Regions from separate parts of the Affinirhizobium helianthi genome, predicted to be linked through region 3. Evidence: predicted binding sites of a transcription regulator. Region 3 holds the regulator's gene; each other region holds the start of a gene.
The links. The regulator PhoB, encoded in region 3, activates phosphate uptake and scavenging genes when phosphate is short. The targets are predictions, from matches to a motif close to TGTCATNNANCTGTCAT.
Positions count from the first base shown of each region.

Region 1: a site for PhoB is predicted at 2,055-2,071, ahead of ugpB (sn-glycerol-3-phosphate ABC transporter substrate-binding protein UgpB). Genes of this name have one in related genera too.
Region 2: a site for PhoB is predicted at 3,185-3,201, ahead of ACFSE1_RS13020 (alkaline phosphatase D family protein). Genes of this name have one in related genera too.

Region 1 is NZ_JBHUEQ010000004.1:218,050-223,981, reverse strand. Features, by position in the region: gene ugpA (sn-glycerol-3-phosphate ABC transporter permease UgpA) at 1-556, opposite strand, end outside; gene ugpB (sn-glycerol-3-phosphate ABC transporter substrate-binding protein UgpB) at 667-1,989, opposite strand; gene ACFSE1_RS04435 (YraN family protein) at 2,114-2,476, opposite strand; gene rsmI (16S rRNA (cytidine(1402)-2'-O)-methyltransferase) at 2,466-3,380, opposite strand; gene ACFSE1_RS04425 (S9 family peptidase) at 3,466-5,400, opposite strand; gene dnaN (DNA polymerase III subunit beta) at 5,732-5,932, shown strand, end outside.
Region 2 is NZ_JBHUEQ010000023.1:173,955-179,886, reverse strand. Features, by position in the region: gene typA (translational GTPase TypA) at 1-1,384, opposite strand, end outside; gene ACFSE1_RS13020 (alkaline phosphatase D family protein) at 1,524-3,104, opposite strand; gene ACFSE1_RS13015 (M3 family metallopeptidase) at 3,244-5,337, opposite strand; gene ACFSE1_RS13010 (hypothetical protein) at 5,510-5,932, shown strand.
Region 3 is NZ_JBHUEQ010000013.1:27,677-33,608, forward strand. Features, by position in the region: gene pstB (phosphate ABC transporter ATP-binding protein PstB) at 1-615, shown strand, start outside; gene phoU (phosphate signaling complex protein PhoU) at 669-1,379, shown strand; gene phoB (phosphate regulon transcriptional regulator PhoB) at 1,408-2,091, shown strand; gene ACFSE1_RS07390 (GcrA family cell cycle regulator) at 2,322-2,945, opposite strand; gene ACFSE1_RS07395 (aspartate aminotransferase family protein) at 3,292-4,488, shown strand; gene argF (ornithine carbamoyltransferase) at 4,563-5,480, shown strand; gene ACFSE1_RS07405 (Hsp33 family molecular chaperone) at 5,841-5,932, shown strand, end outside.

The sequences.
Region 1 (5,932 bases), on a different contig from region 3:
GTGGAACCGATTGCAGCCCCGCCAGGAAGAACAGGAAATTATAGGAAATCTGCTTCCAGGCAGCGGCAATGATGATCAGAATCATCGCATCGGTACCGTTCAGGTCATGATCCCAATGGATGCCAAGCCGCTCCAGGAAGAAGGGCATCAGGCCGGTGGACGTATTGAACAGAAACCACCACAGAATACCCGCAACGACGGGCGCCACCGCATAGGGCCAGACGAGAAGCGTCGTATAGACCTTGGCCGTGCGCGTGAGCCGTTCGACCGCAGCTGCAAATGCTAGGCCCAGAAACATGGACAGCGCTGTAACGCAGACAGCAAAAACCGCCGTCCGCAGGATCGCGTCGACATAGTTCGGATCCTGAAGCAATTCGCCATAGTGAGCGAGGCCAACGAAAGTCGTTGCCAGACCGAAGGGATCTTCACGCTCAAAGGAGGATTTGACGGCCTGGGCCGCTGGCCAGATGAAGAAGATCAGCGTGATGAAAAGCTGCGGCGCGACCAGAAGGTACGGCAACAGGCGGCTGTCGAAGGTTGTGCGTTTGGTATTCATTGGCCGTGCTTTCGGCTGGATAGGTGGCAGGCCCCTTCAATCCCTCGGGGCATATGCACGAAAAAGGAACCCGGCAAGACGCCGGGCCCCTTCCGCATCAGGCGATGCAATCAGTTTGCATTGGCCTTTTCGAATTCGCGCAGCAGCTTGTTGCCACGCTCGACAGCGCTGTCGAGAGCCTGCTTGGCGTCCTTCTTGCCAGCCAGAAGCGCCTGGAACTCTTCATCGATAACGGTACGCTCCTGCGTATAGTTGCCGAAGCGAAGGCCCTTGGAGTTGGCGCTTGGAGTGCCACGCATGATCTGCTTGATCGAAACGTCAGAACCCGGGTTCTTTTCGTAGTAGCCCTGGCTCTTGCCAAGCTCGTAAGCAGCATTGGTGATCGGCAGATAACCTGTGTACTGGTGCCAGTCTGCCTGTACTTCCGGCTTGGAAAGGTAGGTGAAGAACTTGGCAACGCCCTTGTAGGTCGCCTTGTCCTTGCCGTTCAGAACCCACAGCGTTGCACCGCCGATGATGGAGTTCTTCGGCTCCTTGATGACATCGTCATAGTAAGGCAGCGGCGCGAAGCCCACCTTGAAATCCTTGGCATTGTTGATGACGGCAGCGCGGCCACCCGACGAGTTCATGGTGATGGCGCATTCCTGCGAGAAGAACATGGTTGCAGCATTATCGCCGCCAACCGGACCGCCATACTTGAAGAGCCCCTCATCCTGCCACTTCTTCAGGTTAGCCCAATGCTTGACCTGAACCGGACCATTGAAGGTGAACTCGCTCTTGAGACCGCCAAAGCCGTTTTCCAACGTGCCGTAAGGCTGGTCATGCAAAGCGGAGAAGTTTTCCGTCTGAACCCAGGTGATCCAGGCAGAGGTAAAGCCACACTTTGCAGCGCCGGAGGTAACGATCTTCTTGGAGAATTCCTCGACTTCCTTCCAGGTCTTCGGGGCGACTTCCGGATCAAGGCCAGCCTTCTTGAAGACATCCTTGTTGTAATACATGATCGGCGTCGAAGAATTGAAGGGCAGGGACAGGATGTTGCCCTGCGTATCGGAATAGTAGCCGACGACCGGAGCCAGGAAGGACTTGGTGTCGAAAGGCTCGCCTTCATCCTTCATCAGCTTGTAGACCGGATAGACGGCGCCCTTGGCAGCCATCATCGTGCCGGTGCCAACTTCGAAAACCTGAACGATGGCAGGCTGCTGATTGGCACGGAAGGCAGCAATCGCGGCGGTCAGCGTTTCAGGATAGGTGCCCTTGTAAACAGGCACGACCTTGTATTCGCTCTGGCTCTCGTTGAACTTCGCGGCGATCTCATCGACCTTCTTGCCGAGCTCACCGCCCATGGCGTGCCACCAGGTGATCTCGGTTGCAGCGAGCGAGGTTGTTGCAGACAGAGCAAGCGCCGTTGCGGCGAGGCTGAGCTTTTTGAACATGGGGATCATCCCTCTTTCCCGTTGGTTAGGATGAGGGCTGATTAGCGGCCTACTGTGACACGTGGGTTACGCATATATGACAGAACTGTAACAAACCGACCTAAAATGCACAGCCATGCAATTTTCAGAAAGCATCGACAAAATGTCTTGGAAAACGCCAGGGCAGGACAGCAATTATGTCATATCGCTGTGAGAGAGTGGCAGCATCCTTGCGGCGCGACATCCAGTGGTCACTGGCTGCGCGTATGCGGTTCTGACTGCGAAAGCTGACGGCATCCAGCGCACCTTGGAGGTGTTGCCGCGCCTTCACCTCGACGAAGATAACGAGGCTTCCCTTGCGGGCAACCAGGTCGATCTCACCGCTGCGGGTCTTGTAACGCAGGTTCAGGATGCGGTAGCCCTTTGCCATCAGGAAAAGTGCCGCCCAATATTCGGACCAGCGCCCTCGCCGCTCCGCATGTTTGCGGTTGCGGAACCTAGCCTTCATTGCTGTCCTTCAGCTCGATCAGCCGCTGATAGAGGTCCTTGCGGGAAAGTCCGGTCAGCCTTGCAGCTTCGGCTGCCGCCTTCGTGGCAGGCATGGAGGCTGCAAGTTCCCGCAGCATGATGTCCACATCCACAGCAGCCGGTACATCATCATAGGCGGGCGGGCCAACGACGAAGACGATTTCCCCCTTCACCGTGGCATTCTCATAAGAAGCCGCCAGCTCTCCCAGGCTACCGCGCCGAAATTCCTCAAACGTTTTGGTCAGCTCACGGCACACACAGGCAGCACGCGTTGGACCCAGCACATCGGCGGCAATGGCGACCGTATCCGCGATCCGGTGCGGAGATTCGAAGAAAATGAGGGTCGCCGGGATCTTGGCGAGTTCGGCAAGCCTGTCCCGCTTGCCCTTTTCCTTCACCGGCAGAAAGCCTGCAAAGAGAAATGCATCGGACGGCAGACCAGAGCCCACCAGCGCTGCCAGTGGCGCAGAGGCCCCCGGAATGGGCACCACCTTGAAGCCCGCCTCGATGGCAAGCTGACCGAGACGATAGCCTGGATCCGACACCAGCGGCGTACCGGCATCGGAGACGAGAGCGACGGATTTTCCTGCCTCCAGTGCGGCCAGAAGCTTCGGGCCTGCCTCATTGGCATTGTGCTCGTGGTAGGCGTAAGGACGTGCGGAAATGCCGAAACGATCCAGGAGAACGCGTGTCACACGCGTATCCTCGCAGGCCAGCACATCTACGCCCGCCAGTGTTTCCAGCGCACGCAGCGTGATATCACCCAGATTGCCGATAGGTGTCGCCACAAGATAAAGCGCCGGCTCCACAGGCCGCGCCGGAATGGCGACATTGCCCACGCGATAGGTCTTTTCCTCAGCTCGACGCTCTTCCGTCACGATCATCCTTGCCTTCTGTTGTGCAGCCATATTCCGGCAGCGGGTTCCGCCCCTCCCCAAAGGTAAGGCGGCAAGCCTTTGCAGCTACCCCTCATCGACCCGTGTCGGCAAGGTCGAAAATCTCACCGCCAGCCCGGATCTCGTGGCTGGATTGATCGAGATCGTCGCCGAAAGGCTCGAATCCTCCACCAAGATGCCGGGCAAAGAAGGCTTCCGCCATGGCAATATAGGCAATGCGATTGCCGGGTTTGTGGAAGCCATGCCCCTCATCGGGATAGACCACATAGGTAACTGGAATGCCTTTGGCCTGCATGGCGGCAACAATGCTATCGCTTTCGGCAACCTTACAGCGCACATCATTGGCACCATGGAAAATCAGCATCGGCTTGGCGATCTGATCGACCTTGTGGATCGGCGAACGCTCGGCCAGAAGCGCGCGTCCTTCTTCCGTGCGCGGGTCGCCATAGCTTCGATACATGAACTCGGCAAAACCAGCCCAATAGGGCGGCATGGATTCCAGCAAGGTCTGCAGGTTGCTGATGCCGACGACGGGTACGCTGCAGCAAAAGACATCAGGCGTGAAGGTGGCACCAACGAAGGAGGCATAGCCCCCATAGGAACCGCCGTGGATCGCAATCTTTGCCGGGTCTGCAATGCCTTCGCGGATTGCCCAGTTCACCATGTCGATCAGATCATCGTGCATCCTGGCGGCATGCTGTTTCTCGCTTGCGGCGACAAAGGATTTCCCAAAGCCGGTCGACCCTCGGTAATTTACCGACAGCACCGCATAGCCGCGATCCGCCAGCCATTGATGATCACCACGGTAGCCGTAGAAATCCCGCCCCCAAGGGCCACCATGCACCAACAACACCATCGGCAGCGGCTTTGCAGGACGTTCACCCTGCACAGACGCCGGTAGTGTCAGATAGGAAAACAGATCCAGGCCATCACGTGATCTGGCTTCGATGGACCGCATCGGTGCCAGCCGATATGCATCAAGTTCCGGACGGGCACGGAAGAGTTCGGTCAGGGTCCCACTATCGCGATCATAGAGAAAGCTGGTCGCCGCCTGCTGTGCCGTATGCGCCTCTACGATCCAGCGACGATTATCATCGGAGCGACTGCCGATACTAATTTCGAAATCTGGCAATTTGGCTTGAAGAAGGGCAAGATCTTCTTCAACCGCCGATGTCACGCCGACCCACTCCATGCGCGTAGCTGCAATGGAGACTGCTTCCACATCATGTGTTGCGGGATGCAGCATCACCCGGTGAGCATCGAAACGAGGATGTTCGGCAATGACCGTTTCCTCACCACTTTCCGTATCCAGCCAGGTGAAAGCGGCAGTCTCGCGACCGACACAGGTTTTCATCAGCAAACGCCTGTTGTCAGCGTGAAAGAGGATGGGCCATGTCAGCCATCCGTCGAGATGGGAGACATCCATCCAGTGCCGGACGGTTTCGTTTTCAATCTGCCAGAAGCGCGTTCTGCCATCATCTGTGGTGGATCGGCCATAACGCGGGCGGAAATCCCAATCCAGGCCGATGGTGGCAAACTCCTGAGTGTTGAGCCAGAGCAGTTCCCGCTCACCCGTTTCAACATCGACGCTGTAGAGGTCATGCCAGCGGGCATCGCGATCATTGAGGCCGATGACGAGCCTGTTGGGAAATTTTCGAGACCAGTGCAAAACCTGAGCATTGACGCCCTTGATCGGCGTGAGATCCCGCACATGACCGGATTTCGGATCGACGATGAAAACATGGTCGTTTTCATCTCCGTTTTCATCATTGACGAACATGATGAAGCGACCGTCCACCGTCCATTCCTGCCACCAGATCGGCCTTCCGGTCGTGCGTGTCAGCGGCTGGGCAGCCCCCATATCATGGGTTGGCGCAATCCAGATATTGAGGACACCATCGACTGGCGCGATCCAGCTCAGCCATTGGCCATCGGGTGACAGCTGCGCCCCGAAAGCATGCGGGTTGCCAAAGAGCAGCTTACGAGGAATGAGCGATGTTTCGGCCATGAGGAGAGCCTCTCAAATTTTCAGGTCAAATCGGACTTCAAGCAATGTTTTTCAGATCGGCCCAAAGCGGCAACTGCCGGTGCAGGAAAGCGTGACGCTTGCCACCAGGGATGAGCCCAAGACCTATGCTTACCCTGCGCCTTGCCATGTGGAAAGCTGTGAACATGTCCTGATCACGCTTGAACTCCCCTCAAGAATCGGAGGCCCCTCTTGCCTTTTACTTGGAAACTCTGCCATTTTGCCGATCCACATCCGTCCGACCAGCTTGACGGACAAGAATAACATGCGGCCCCTTCCCGGGAGCCGGTACGGTCGAAAGCGGTAGCGTCCAATGCGTATTACTCTTGAGCGGTCCAACCTCCTGAAATCGTTGAACCATGTTCATCGTGTCGTGGAGCGGCGCAACACCATTCCGATCCTCTCCAACGTATTGCTACGGGCTTCCGGCAACGATCTGGCGCTGAAGGCGACAGACCTCGATCTGGAAATCACCGAGGAACTGCCAGCCATGGTGGAACAGGCTGGCGCGACC
Region 2 (5,932 bases), on a different contig from region 3:
CACGGGTATCCGTCAGCAGTTCCGACTGGTAGCCAATGAGGCCACGGGTCGGCGCCAGGAACTTCAGGCGAACGCGGTTGCCGCCGGAGGGGCGCAGTTCCGTCATTTCAGCCTTGCGCTCGGACATCTTCTGCACGACGACGCCGGAATGCTCTTCATCGACGTCGATGACGACTTCTTCGATCGGCTCCATGGTCTCGCCGGTCGTCTCATCCTTGTGCATGACGACGCGCGGACGCGACACGGCAAGCTCGAAGCCTTCGCGGCGCATGGTTTCGATCAGAACGGCCAGCTGCAATTCGCCACGACCGGAAACGAAGAAGGAATCCTTGCCTTCCGCTTCCTCGATCTTGAGGGCAACATTGCCTTCGGCTTCCTTGAACAGGCGGTCGCGGATAACGCGGCTTGTCACCTTGTCGCCTTCTGTGCCAGCCAGCGGGCTGTCGTTGACGATGAAGGACATGGTCACCGTCGGCGGGTCGATGGGCTGCGCCGTCATGGCTTCCGTGACAGACGGATCGCAGAAGGTATCGGCAACCGTCCCCTTGGAAAGGCCGGCAATCGCCACGATGTCACCCGCATGGGCTTCTTCGATGGCGGTGCGTTCGATGCCACGGAACGCCAGGATCTTGGAAATACGGCCGGTTTCGATGGTCTTGCCATCCTGGCCGAGAACCTTGACGGCCTGGTTCGGCTTGACCGAGCCGGAAGCTATGCGGCCGGTGATGATGCGGCCGAGGAAGTTGTTGGCTTCCAGGATCGTGCCGATCATGCGGAACGGGCCTTCTTCGACCTTCGGCTCCGGCACGTGCTTCAGGACGAGATCGAGAAGCGGCGCAAGACCTTCTTCCTTCGGACCTTCCGGGTTGAAGTTCATCCAGCCATCGCGGCCCGAACCGTAGAGGATCGGGAAATCGAGCTGCTCGTCGGTGGCGTCGAGGTTGGCGAAGAGGTCGAAGACCTCGTTGATCACTTCCTCATGACGGCCGTCCGGACGGTCGATCTTGTTGATCGCGACGATCGGGCGAAGACCAACCTTGAGTGCCTTGGAGACCACGAACTTGGTCTGCGGCATCGGGCCTTCGGAGGAATCGACGAGAACGATGGCGCCATCCACCATCGAGAGGATACGCTCCACTTCGCCACCGAAATCGGCGTGGCCGGGGGTGTCGACGATGTTGATGCGAACGCCCTTCCATTCAACCGAAGTCGCCTTGGCGAGAATGGTGATGCCGCGTTCCTTTTCGAGATCGTTCGAATCCATGACGCGTTCTGCAACGCGCTGGTTTTCGCGGAACGAGCCCGACTGCTTCAGAAGTTCGTCGACAAGGGTCGTTTTCCCATGGTCAACGTGCGCGATGATCGCGATGTTGCGAAGTGCCATATTGGTTTCTCTGGGGCTGTGGCGCACGCCGGGGGCTCTACGCGCCAATTTTCATTTGGCGCGCTCATACCCTGTTTTTCGCATTTGCGAAAGGGGGCGAGGCTCCAACAGTTAATTACACCCGCCGACCCGGCAAAAATCATGCACGGCGAACCGGATCGAGCGTCACCTTGTAGAGTTCCGCATCGTCGCGATCCATCAGCCGCACCGTCAACTGTTCCGTCTGCCCGTCGATATCCACCAGTCCGAAGAACTGTAGCCCGGCGGTAGGCGGCAGGTTCTGCCCCTGCTCGGCCGATGGTGCCTTGATGAATTTCAGTTCCGGACCAAAGGTCATGTCCAGATCGTTGGGGCCAAAGGTTCCGGCATGCAGGGGGCCGGAGACAAACTCCCAGAAGGGGTCGAAATCCTGGAACTGTGCCTTGTCGGGATTGTAGTAATGGGCGGCGGTATAGTGCACATCGGCGGTCAGCCAGACCGTATTGGTAATCCCGGCAGTCTTGATGAAGCGCAGAAGGTCGGCAATCTCCAGTTCACGCCCCTTCGGCGTGCCATGATCGCCCTGGGCGACAGCTTCGGTCCCCTTGCGATTGGTATAGTCATCCCAGACGATGACACCAAGCGGCATGTCCGCAGCGATGATTTTCCACGTAGCCTTGGAAGCGGCAAGCTCCTGCTTCAGCCAGGCCACCTGCTGCTCGCCCAGAATACGCGATTCGGGGGTCTGCTCGGTTTCCATCCCATCATGGTTGGAGCCGCGATAGCTGCGCATATCCAGGAAGAACACATCCACCAGCGGCCCATAGGCGATCTTGCGATAGACGCGGCCCGGCTCGGCGGGCGTGTAGCGGATGGGCGTCATTTCATGGAAAGCCCGTGCGGCTCTTGCCGACAGCAGAAAGACGGACTTTTCCTTGTAGCGGTCGTCTGCTGACAGATTCTTGCTGGAAGACCAGTTGTTCACGACCTCATGATCGTCCCACTGGTAGAAGGTCGGACAGATCGCCGAAAGCTCGCGCACATGCTTGTCCATCATGTTGTACTTCCACTGGCCGCGATATTCGTCCAGCGTCTCGGCAACCTTGCGCTTCTCATCGGTCACGATGACATTCTTCCAGGTCGTGCCATCCTTGAGCGCAACCTCTTCCTTCAGCGGGCCATCGGCATAGATTGTATCTCCCGAATGCAGGAAGAAATCGGGCTGATGGCGGGCCATCGTCGCATAGGTCTTCATACCCGTCTCATCGATACCCCAGCCCTGACCAACGGTATCGCCCGACCAGGCGAACCGCACCGACCGCCGCGAGGATGGAGCCGTGCGGAAACGGCCCGTGATCGGCTCCGAGACCTGATTGATGTGAGCGAGATCCGCGGCCACGAAGCGGTAGAAAATATCCTGATCGGATGGCAGATCGGTCAGCAGACGCTTAACGGCAAAATCCGTTTCGCCCAGCGCATCGATGGGCGCGAGACGCACGGCGTTCTTGAAGCTCTCCGTGGTGGAATATTCCATCATGATCCGGGACGGGCGGTCAACGCGCGACCAGATCATTCCCGAAGACATATCGACATCGCCGGACTGCACGCCATGTGTGAAGGAAGGGCGTTCCGCGCCGCGCGCGTAAAAGGGCAAAGCAAGGCCCGAGCCTGCAACAAGTCCACTTGCAGCCGTAGAGACGAGAAAGGATCGACGTGAAACCTGCCCAAGTTTGCGAGACATGAAACTCTCCTGGAGAACGGTGAAAGAAAAGACGTTCACCGAAACCCATCATGAGCAAATGTCAGCCCCTTGACAGGCATATGAAAGTTTCATCACATTCCAAGGGCGAACGCTGATCGCGTCCGCCCTGTCGCACGCCTCAGGCGTCGCTGCCGGCCAGTTCCTGCACCATGGCCAGTCCTTTTTTCTTCAGCATCGCATCCGGGTCCGGCAGCTTGCCACGAAAAGCCCGGTAAGCCTCTTCCGGATCGATCGATCCGCCGACCGAATAGATATTGTTCTTCAGCTTGCGCGCCATTACCGGGTCAAACGCATTGCCCGCCTCTTCGAAGGCGGCAAAGGCATCCGCGTCCAGCACTTCCGACCACATGTAGGAATAGTAGCCCGCCGAATAGCCATCGCCGGAAAACACATGCTGAAAATGCGGCGTTGCATGGCGCATGACGATGGCCGATGGCATGCCGATTTTGTTGAGCACGTCCGCCTGCACCGCCATTGGATCGTCCACGCCATCCTGCGTATGGAAGGCCATGTCCACCAGGGCAGACGAGGTAAACTCCACCGTATTGAACCCGGCATTGAAGGTGCGGGCCGCCAGAACCTTGTCGAGCAGCGCCTTCGGCATAGGTTCACCCGTTTCATAATGAACGGCGTAGCGGGTCAGGATTTCCGGCACGGTCAGCCAGTGCTCGTAAAGCTGCGAAGGCAGTTCCACGAAATCGCGGGACACCCCAGTTCCCGAAACGGAAGGATAGGTCACATTGGATAACATGCCATGCAATCCATGGCCGAACTCGTGGAACAGCGTGCGCGCATCGTCCAGCGAGAGAAGAGCAGGCTTGCCTTCGGCAGGCTTTGCGAAATTGCAGACATTGTAGATGATCGGAAGCTCACCTTCCGCGCCATTCTTCAGCTTCAATCTGTGCTGGCTCTGGAAGGAACTCATCCATGCGCCCGAGCGCTTGGAGGAGCGGGCGAAGTAATCACCGAGGAACATGGCCTTCAGCGCGCCGTCTGCATCCCTCACTTCGAACACGCGCACATCCGGGTGGTAGGCCGCAATGCCCTTCACCTCGGTGATGGTGACATCGAAGAGCCGCTTGGCAACATCGAAGCAGGCTTCGATAATTTTTTCCAATTGCAGATAGGGCTTCAACTCGGATTCGGAGAAGTTGAACATCCGCTCGCGCTGCTTCTCGGCATAATAGCGCCAGTCCCAGGGCTGAACTTCACCATTTACTCCATCTTCCGCCATCAGACCGGCAATGGAAGCTTCCTCTTCCTTGGCCTTGGCCCGCGCCTTCTTCCACACTTTCAGCAGAAGATCGTTCACATTGGCCGGCGTCTTGGCCATGGTGTCATCCAGCTTGTAGGCGGCGAAATTGGAATAGCCCAGCAGCTTGGCCTTTTCCGAGCGCAGGCTGAGAATCTCCCGAACGATGGCGATGTTATCGCGCTCACCACCATTTGCCCCGCGCTTTACCCAGGCCTCGAATGCCTTTTCCCGCAGGTCGCGCCGGCTCGAAAAGGTCAGGAAGGGTTCGATGATGGAGCGGGACAGGGTGACCGCATAGGTGCCGTCGGCAGCGTCACGTTCCTTGGCCGCAGCGGCCATAGCGTCTTTCAGGAAGCCCGGCAGACCGGCAAGGTCTGCCTCGTCGGTCAGGAGAAGCGACCAGTCCTTCTCATCGCCCAGCACATTCTGGCCGAACCTGGCACCGAGACCGGCCAGTTTCTCATTGATGGAGGCAAGACGTTCCTGCTGATCCTTGGAAAGTTTGGCACCGGCACGCACAAAGCCTTTCCAGTGGCGCTCCAGAACCCGAAGCTGCTCGGTCGTCAGGCCCATGCTGTCGCGTGCTTCCCAAAGGCTGTCAACGCGCCGGAAAAGGGCCTCGTTCATGCCGATCTTTGAATAGTGGCGCGACATTTTCGGCGCAATGTCACGCTCCAGCGCCTGAATGGTTTCGTTGGTGTTGGCACCCGCCCGATTCCAGAACAGGGAGGAGACGCGCGAAAGCTCGTCGCCGGCAATTTCCAGTGCCACAATTGTATTGTCGAAGCTTGCGGCCTCGCCATTGTTGGCGATGGCATCGATCTCGGCCTCATGCAGGCGCAGCGCCGTCTCGAAAGCCGCTGCAAAATCCTCATCGCGCACGCTTTCGAAGCGTGGAAGCCCATGCAGGCCGTTCCATTCCACCAGGGCCGGGTTGATATCTGTAGCCAGAGTCATGGGCAAAATTCCTCAAGTTTCACATACATCGATCATACTCGCCAAAAAGGCGATTATGGGAAAGCGCCACGCACCCAATAGAAGAATTATTAACTCATTATTGACAATTGACGAAATTACAGGGTGGGCTAAACGTGCGGCACGCTATCCCAACCAAGTGGATATGGCCACCGTGGAAATTACTTCCTTGCACTGGTCGAGCGGTCTGCTCCATCGCGAACAGACACGCGACACCAGAACTGAGAGACCGCAGTTCACCCTGCCTTCGGAAACCCGCCCGGCTTTCGAAGTGCCGACGGATGCGTCGTCGCCACTCGATTTCACAGCCATCTCCCCCAGGCTTCTGCGTGAACTTGCCCTGCAGCGCTACATTGCCGGAGACATCGACCAGAACACCTATATTGCGATGGCGCAGGAATTGCCGATGGAGGTCTCCGACATGGCAGGCAATGTCATCGATCTTTCCAGGGTAACGGACGATACGGAATTCAATTTCGCCGCCTATTATGCCGATCAGCGTCAGCTGGCCATGGTCATGGGCGATGAGGATAAAACGCAGACGCTGACCTCCGTTCTGAAATTCCTCCGGGGCTAA
Region 3 (5,932 bases):
ACGCTCAACCGCATGAACGATACGATTGAAAATTGCCGCGTGACCGGCCGCATCACGCTCGATGCCGACGATATCTACGATGCGGCCATCGATGTCGTTGAACTTCGCGCCCGCGTCGGCATGGTGTTCCAGAAGCCGAACCCGTTCCCGAAGTCGATCTACGAGAACATCTCCTACGGCCCGCGCATTCATGGTCTCGCCCGCAACAAGGCGGATATGGACCAGATCGTGGAAGCCAGCCTGCAAAGAGCAGGTCTCTGGAACGAGGTGAAGGATCGCCTGCATGAATCCGGCACCGGCCTGTCCGGCGGCCAGCAGCAGCGCCTCTGCATCGCGCGTGCGATCGCCGTTTCGCCGGAAGTCATCCTGATGGATGAGCCCTGCTCGGCGCTTGACCCGATTGCGACAGCCAAGGTGGAAGAGCTGATCCACGAACTGCGGACCAACTACACCATCGTGATCGTCACACACTCCATGCAGCAGGCGGCGCGCGTGTCGCAGCGCACGGCCATGTTCCATCTGGGCCAGCTGGTGGAAGAGAACGATACCGACAAGATGTTTACCAACCCGGACGATCAGCGCACGCAGGATTACATCATGGGCCGCTTCGGCTGACCCTGAGACCGCATCCTGACCGCTTCGATAACGCCAGATCCGAGGAAAAATTCATGTCATCGCATATCATGTCAGCCTTTGATGAAGAGCTGAAATACCTGAACCGCCGCATCTCCGAGATGGGTGGCCTTGCCGAACAGATGTGTGCCGATGCCGTGCGCGCGCTGGTCAATGCCGATGGCGCCCTGGCGCAGAAGGTCATCTCGGATGATGTGATCCTGGATACGGCCGAGCGCGAGATCCAGGAAAAGGCGATTGTCACCATCGCCAAGCGTCAGCCCATGGCGTCGGACCTTCGCGAAATCATCGGCACGCTGCGCATTGCAGCCGATCTCGAGCGTGTTGGCGATCTTGGCAAGAACAATGCCAAGCGCGTCATGGCGGTGCAGGGAACGGGCGTGCCGCGCAAGCTGGCGCGGGGCCTCGAACATCTGTCCGAACTGGCGCTTGTCCAGCTCAAGGAAGTGCTGGATGTGTTTGCCAATCGCTCTGCGCAGAAGGCCGAGGCCATTCGCCAGCGCGACGAGGAAATCGACGCCATGTACACCTCGCTCTTCCGCGAGCTTCTGACCTACATGATGGAAGATCCGCGCAACATCACCACCTGCACGCACCTCCTGTTCTGCGCCAAGAACATCGAGCGCATTGGTGATCACGCGACCAATATCGCCGAAACCATCTATTATATCGCGACGGGTGCGCAGCCGCAGGGCGAACGTCCGAAGGACGATACGTCCAACACGCTTGGCGCTGTGACCGAATAAGCGCGTCAGGCCGGAGTACGAAAAAGCCATGCTGCCCAAAATCGCTGTTGTCGAGGACGAGGAGGCGCTGAGCGTCCTCCTGCGTTATAACCTCGAGGCCGAAGGCTATGAGGTTGAAACCATCCTGCGGGGCGACGAGGCGGAAATCCGCCTTCAGGAGCGCGTTCCGGATCTTCTGATCCTGGATTGGATGCTGCCCGGCGTGTCCGGCATCGAGCTGTGCCGCCGGTTGCGCATGCGCCCGGAGACCGAGCGCCTGCCGATCATCATGCTCACGGCCCGCGGCGAGGAAAACGAACGCGTTCGTGGCCTTGCGACTGGCGCCGACGATTACGTGGTGAAGCCCTTTTCGACACCGGAGCTTATGGCGCGGGTGAAGGCCATGCTGCGGCGGGCAAAGCCTGAGGTTCTGTCCAGCGTGCTGCGCTGCGGCGATATCGAGCTTGATCGTGAAACGCATCGCGTGCATCGCAAGAGCCGGGAAGTGCGCCTGGGTCCGACAGAGTTCCGCCTGCTGGAGTTTCTCATGGCGTCACCTGGCCGTGTTTTCTCCCGTTCGCAATTGCTGGATGGTGTCTGGGGCCACGATATCTACGTGGATGAGCGTACGGTTGATGTGCATGTCGGCCGTCTGCGCAAGGCGCTCAACTTCTCCAACATGCAGGATGTCATCCGCACGGTGCGCGGTGCCGGCTATTCCATGGAAGCTTGAATTTCCAATGTCTGCAAAGCAGCCCGGTGCCTGGAGCATGTTGCGCAAAAGCGTGCAGCGGTTTTGCGCTAACAACATGCGGTGAAACAAAAACTTAAAGCGTGGGGAGCGGATCCGAAAGATCGCGACACGCTTTAAAGATGCCGGGTATTTCTTTGGCAGCGTTATGGCAGGCACAAAAAAAGCGGGCACATGTCCCGCTTTTTTAATTTCATGTCTTTCGGCTTGTATCAGCCGCGAGCGACAGCGTTGGCGGCTCTGCGACGCTCATTCACCGGCTGATAGGCCATACGGGCGTGATACTTGCAGTAAGGCGAACCGTCGCAAGCTTCCGCGCCGCAGAAGTGGAAATCGTCCTTCAGCGGGTCGCCAACCGGCCACTTGCAGGTGCGCTCGGTCAGTTCCGTCAGGGTCAGGCGGCGGGCCATAGGCACAACCGAATTTCCAACCGTTTCCAGAATTCTCGGTTCCGATGCGGACGCCTCGATCTCGTCCTGCATGGCCGCGATATCGGCTGGGCGTGGCTGGCGCAACGGCGCCTGGGAGGCCGGGCGGGCAGCAAAGCTTGCCGGGCGCTGCTGCGGGGCCGCAGGGCGCTTCGGTGCGCGTGTCGGGGTTGCAGTGCCGCCTGCTTTCACGCGGCCCGGCAGGTTCAAGCGATGGACCTTGCCGATCACAGCGTTGCGGCTTACACCGCCCAGTTGCGCCGCAATCTGGCTGGCGCTCAGGCCCTCGGCCCATAGCCTCTTTAACTTCTCGACACGTTCGTCTGTCCAGTTCATGCAGTCTCTCCGCCTTGAGCACGCATAAAAGACAGAATCACTCACCGTTGCGACAAATATAATTCGTCGCATGTACTACATCTATACTTTCGGTGACTAGTTCCGCCGCATGCAGTCTAGTAATTGATGATTAACCTAATAGGCGGTGGACTCGGTGGCAAGAGTCGGCGGAATCGCAGCGAATCGATTTCCGGGTTTTCCCCAACTTGCTTGACAACAGAGTCATTTTTGCCACAGCGATTCAACCGTGAGTCACGTCTGCGCACCTATGCTGAAATGCCCTTAATTCCCAGCGATTTGTTGACACGCGCGGATGAAATGCCGATAGTGCCCACGCCGTCCACTGGGGCGGCATTTTAATTTTACGCGGCGCATGCCGCACACCGTTTGAGACAACTGCCCAAGGAGTGATGTCGCCATGGCTGAAGCCGCGCTTTTCGACACGTTTGCAAGGGCTCCGCTGCGTTTTGTGCGCGGTGAGGGCGTCTGGCTCGTGACGGAATCTGGCGAGCGATATCTCGATTTCGGCGCTGGCGTGGCCGTCACCTCGTGCGGTCATGCGCATCCGCATCTCGTCGGTGCGTTGAAGGATCAGGCAGATAAGGTCTGGCATCTTTCCAACCTTTACGAGATCCCGGATCAGGAGCGCCTGGCGCGCCGTCTGGTGGATGCCACTTTCGCGGATAAGGTGTTCTTCACCAATTCCGGTGCGGAGGCGCTGGAATGCGCCATCAAGACTGCGCGGCGCTACCACTATTCCAAGGGGCATCCTGAGAAGTTCCATATCATCACCTTCGAAGGTGCCTTCCATGGCCGCACGATTGCGACCATCGCTGCTGGCGGTCAGGAGAAGTATCTGGAAGGCTTCGGCCCCAAGGCGCAGGGTTTCGATCAGGTGCCGTTCGGCGATCTGGATGCGTTGAAGGCTGCCATTACCGAAAACACGGCCGCCATCCTGATCGAGCCGATCCAGGGTGAGGGCGGTATCCGCGTCGTGCCGAAGGAATTGCTGAAAGAACTGCGTGCGCTTTGCGATAGCCACGGCCTGCTTCTGATGTTCGATGAGGTGCAGACGGGCGTTGGCCGCACTGGCAAGTTCTTTGCGCATGAATGGTCGGGTGTTGCGCCAGATATCATGGCGGTTGCCAAGGGTATCGGCGGCGGCTTCCCCTTCGGTGCCTGCCTTGCCACAGCAGAGGCGGCATCCGGCATGAAGCCCGGCGTGCATGGCACCACCTATGGCGGCAATCCGCTGGCCATGGCTGTTGGCAATGCCGTTCTGGATGTCGTTCTGGGCGATGGTTTCCTGGAGCATGTGCGCGATGTCGCGCTGGTGTTCCGCCAGGGTCTCGCAGCCTTGAAGGATCGCTTCCCGCATGTGATCGAGGATATTCGCGGCGAAGGGCTGATGCTCGGCATCAAGGCGCGCGTCCCGGCGGGTGAGCTGGTCACGGCCATGCGCGAGGAGCATATTCTGGGCGTTCCCGCGGGTGATAACGTCATCCGTCTGCTTCCGCCGCTGGTGGTCACTGCGGAAGAGGCGCGCGAAGGCATTGCCCGCATTGAGCGCGCAGCGGAAAAGCTACATAACGAGCAGTTGAAGAAGTCGGCCTGAAGCCGGCAGGTTTTGAGCGAAACGGGCCGCCGGACGGCGCCTCAATAGCCCATCGGGGCTCAATGGATTGTATCATGGCATCTCCGAAGCATTTTCTCGATTTCTCTGCCGTCTCCGCCGGTGAGTTGCGCACCATTCTGGATGATGCACGCACCCGCAAGCAGGCCACCAAGGCTGGCACCGCGGATAAGCCGCTGGCGGGCAAGATGCTGGCCATGATCTTTGAAAAGCCGTCCACGCGCACCCGCGTCTCCTTCGATGTGGGCATGCGCCAGCTGGGCGGCGAAACGCTGTTTCTCTCCGGCACGGAAATGCAGCTTGGCCGCGCTGAAACCATTGGCGATACGGCCCGCGTTCTGTCGCGCTATGTCGATGCCATCATGATCCGCACCACGGACCACACGCGCCTGCTGGAATTGGCAGAGCATGCAACGGTTCCGGTCATCAATGGCCTGACGGATGAGACCCATCCCTGTCAGATCATGGCGGATCTTCTGACCTATGAAGAACATCGCGGCCCGGTTGCTGGCAAGACATTTGCCTGGACGGGCGATGGCAACAATGTGCTGCATTCTTTCGTCGAAGGTGCTGCGCGCTTCGGCTATCGCATGAATATGGCCGTGCCGCTGGGCTCCGAGCCGCTGGACAAGTACCTGAACTGGGCACGCAACAATGGCGGCGATATCATGCTGTGCCATGATGCGGAGCGTGCCGTTGAAGGTGCGGATATGGTCGTCACCGATACCTGGGTCTCGATGAACCAGGAGCATAAGGCCCGTGGCCATAACATCTTCCAGCCATTCCAGGTGAATGAGCAGCTGATGGCAAAGGCCAATAAGGATGCCCTGTTCATGCACTGCCTGCCCGCCCATCGCGGTGAGGAAGTCACCGATGAGGTTATCGATGGCCCGCAGTCTGTGGTCTTCGATGAGGCGGAAAACCGCCTGCATGCGCAGAAGTCTGTTCTGGCCTGGTGCTTCGGCGCGATCTAGAGCCTTTCCAGAAAAAGCGGTCTCCGGTTTTCCGTCGGGAAATGCCTCTGGCCAAAGCAGAACCGGATCGTCGGCACTTTGCCGTCTGCCTTGATTTCGGCAGGCGGCATTCCCATGTGTCGGTCTTCAAATGCTGCCTCCGTTTTCCGGGGCGCGATCCAACACAAAAATCGTCGGCCTGTTTCCATACTTACAGCGCCCTGCGTCCTATATGGCGCACAAAGGACGCTGTAACGCTTTAAATTTGCTGCATAATTTTTGCCTTAAAATCGGGTTCGATTTAAGGAATTATGCAGTAAGCGGTTCCGCTGAGGCGCCATATGTGCGAAATGGAAAGCTCCGGCGCGAAGGAGTCAAGTCATGGCAGAAGCCACCGTCGATCTCAGTGAACTTCAACTTGCAGGCGATGATCGCGTTGTCCCCTTCCAGGTGGAAGGTCTGGATGTGCGCGG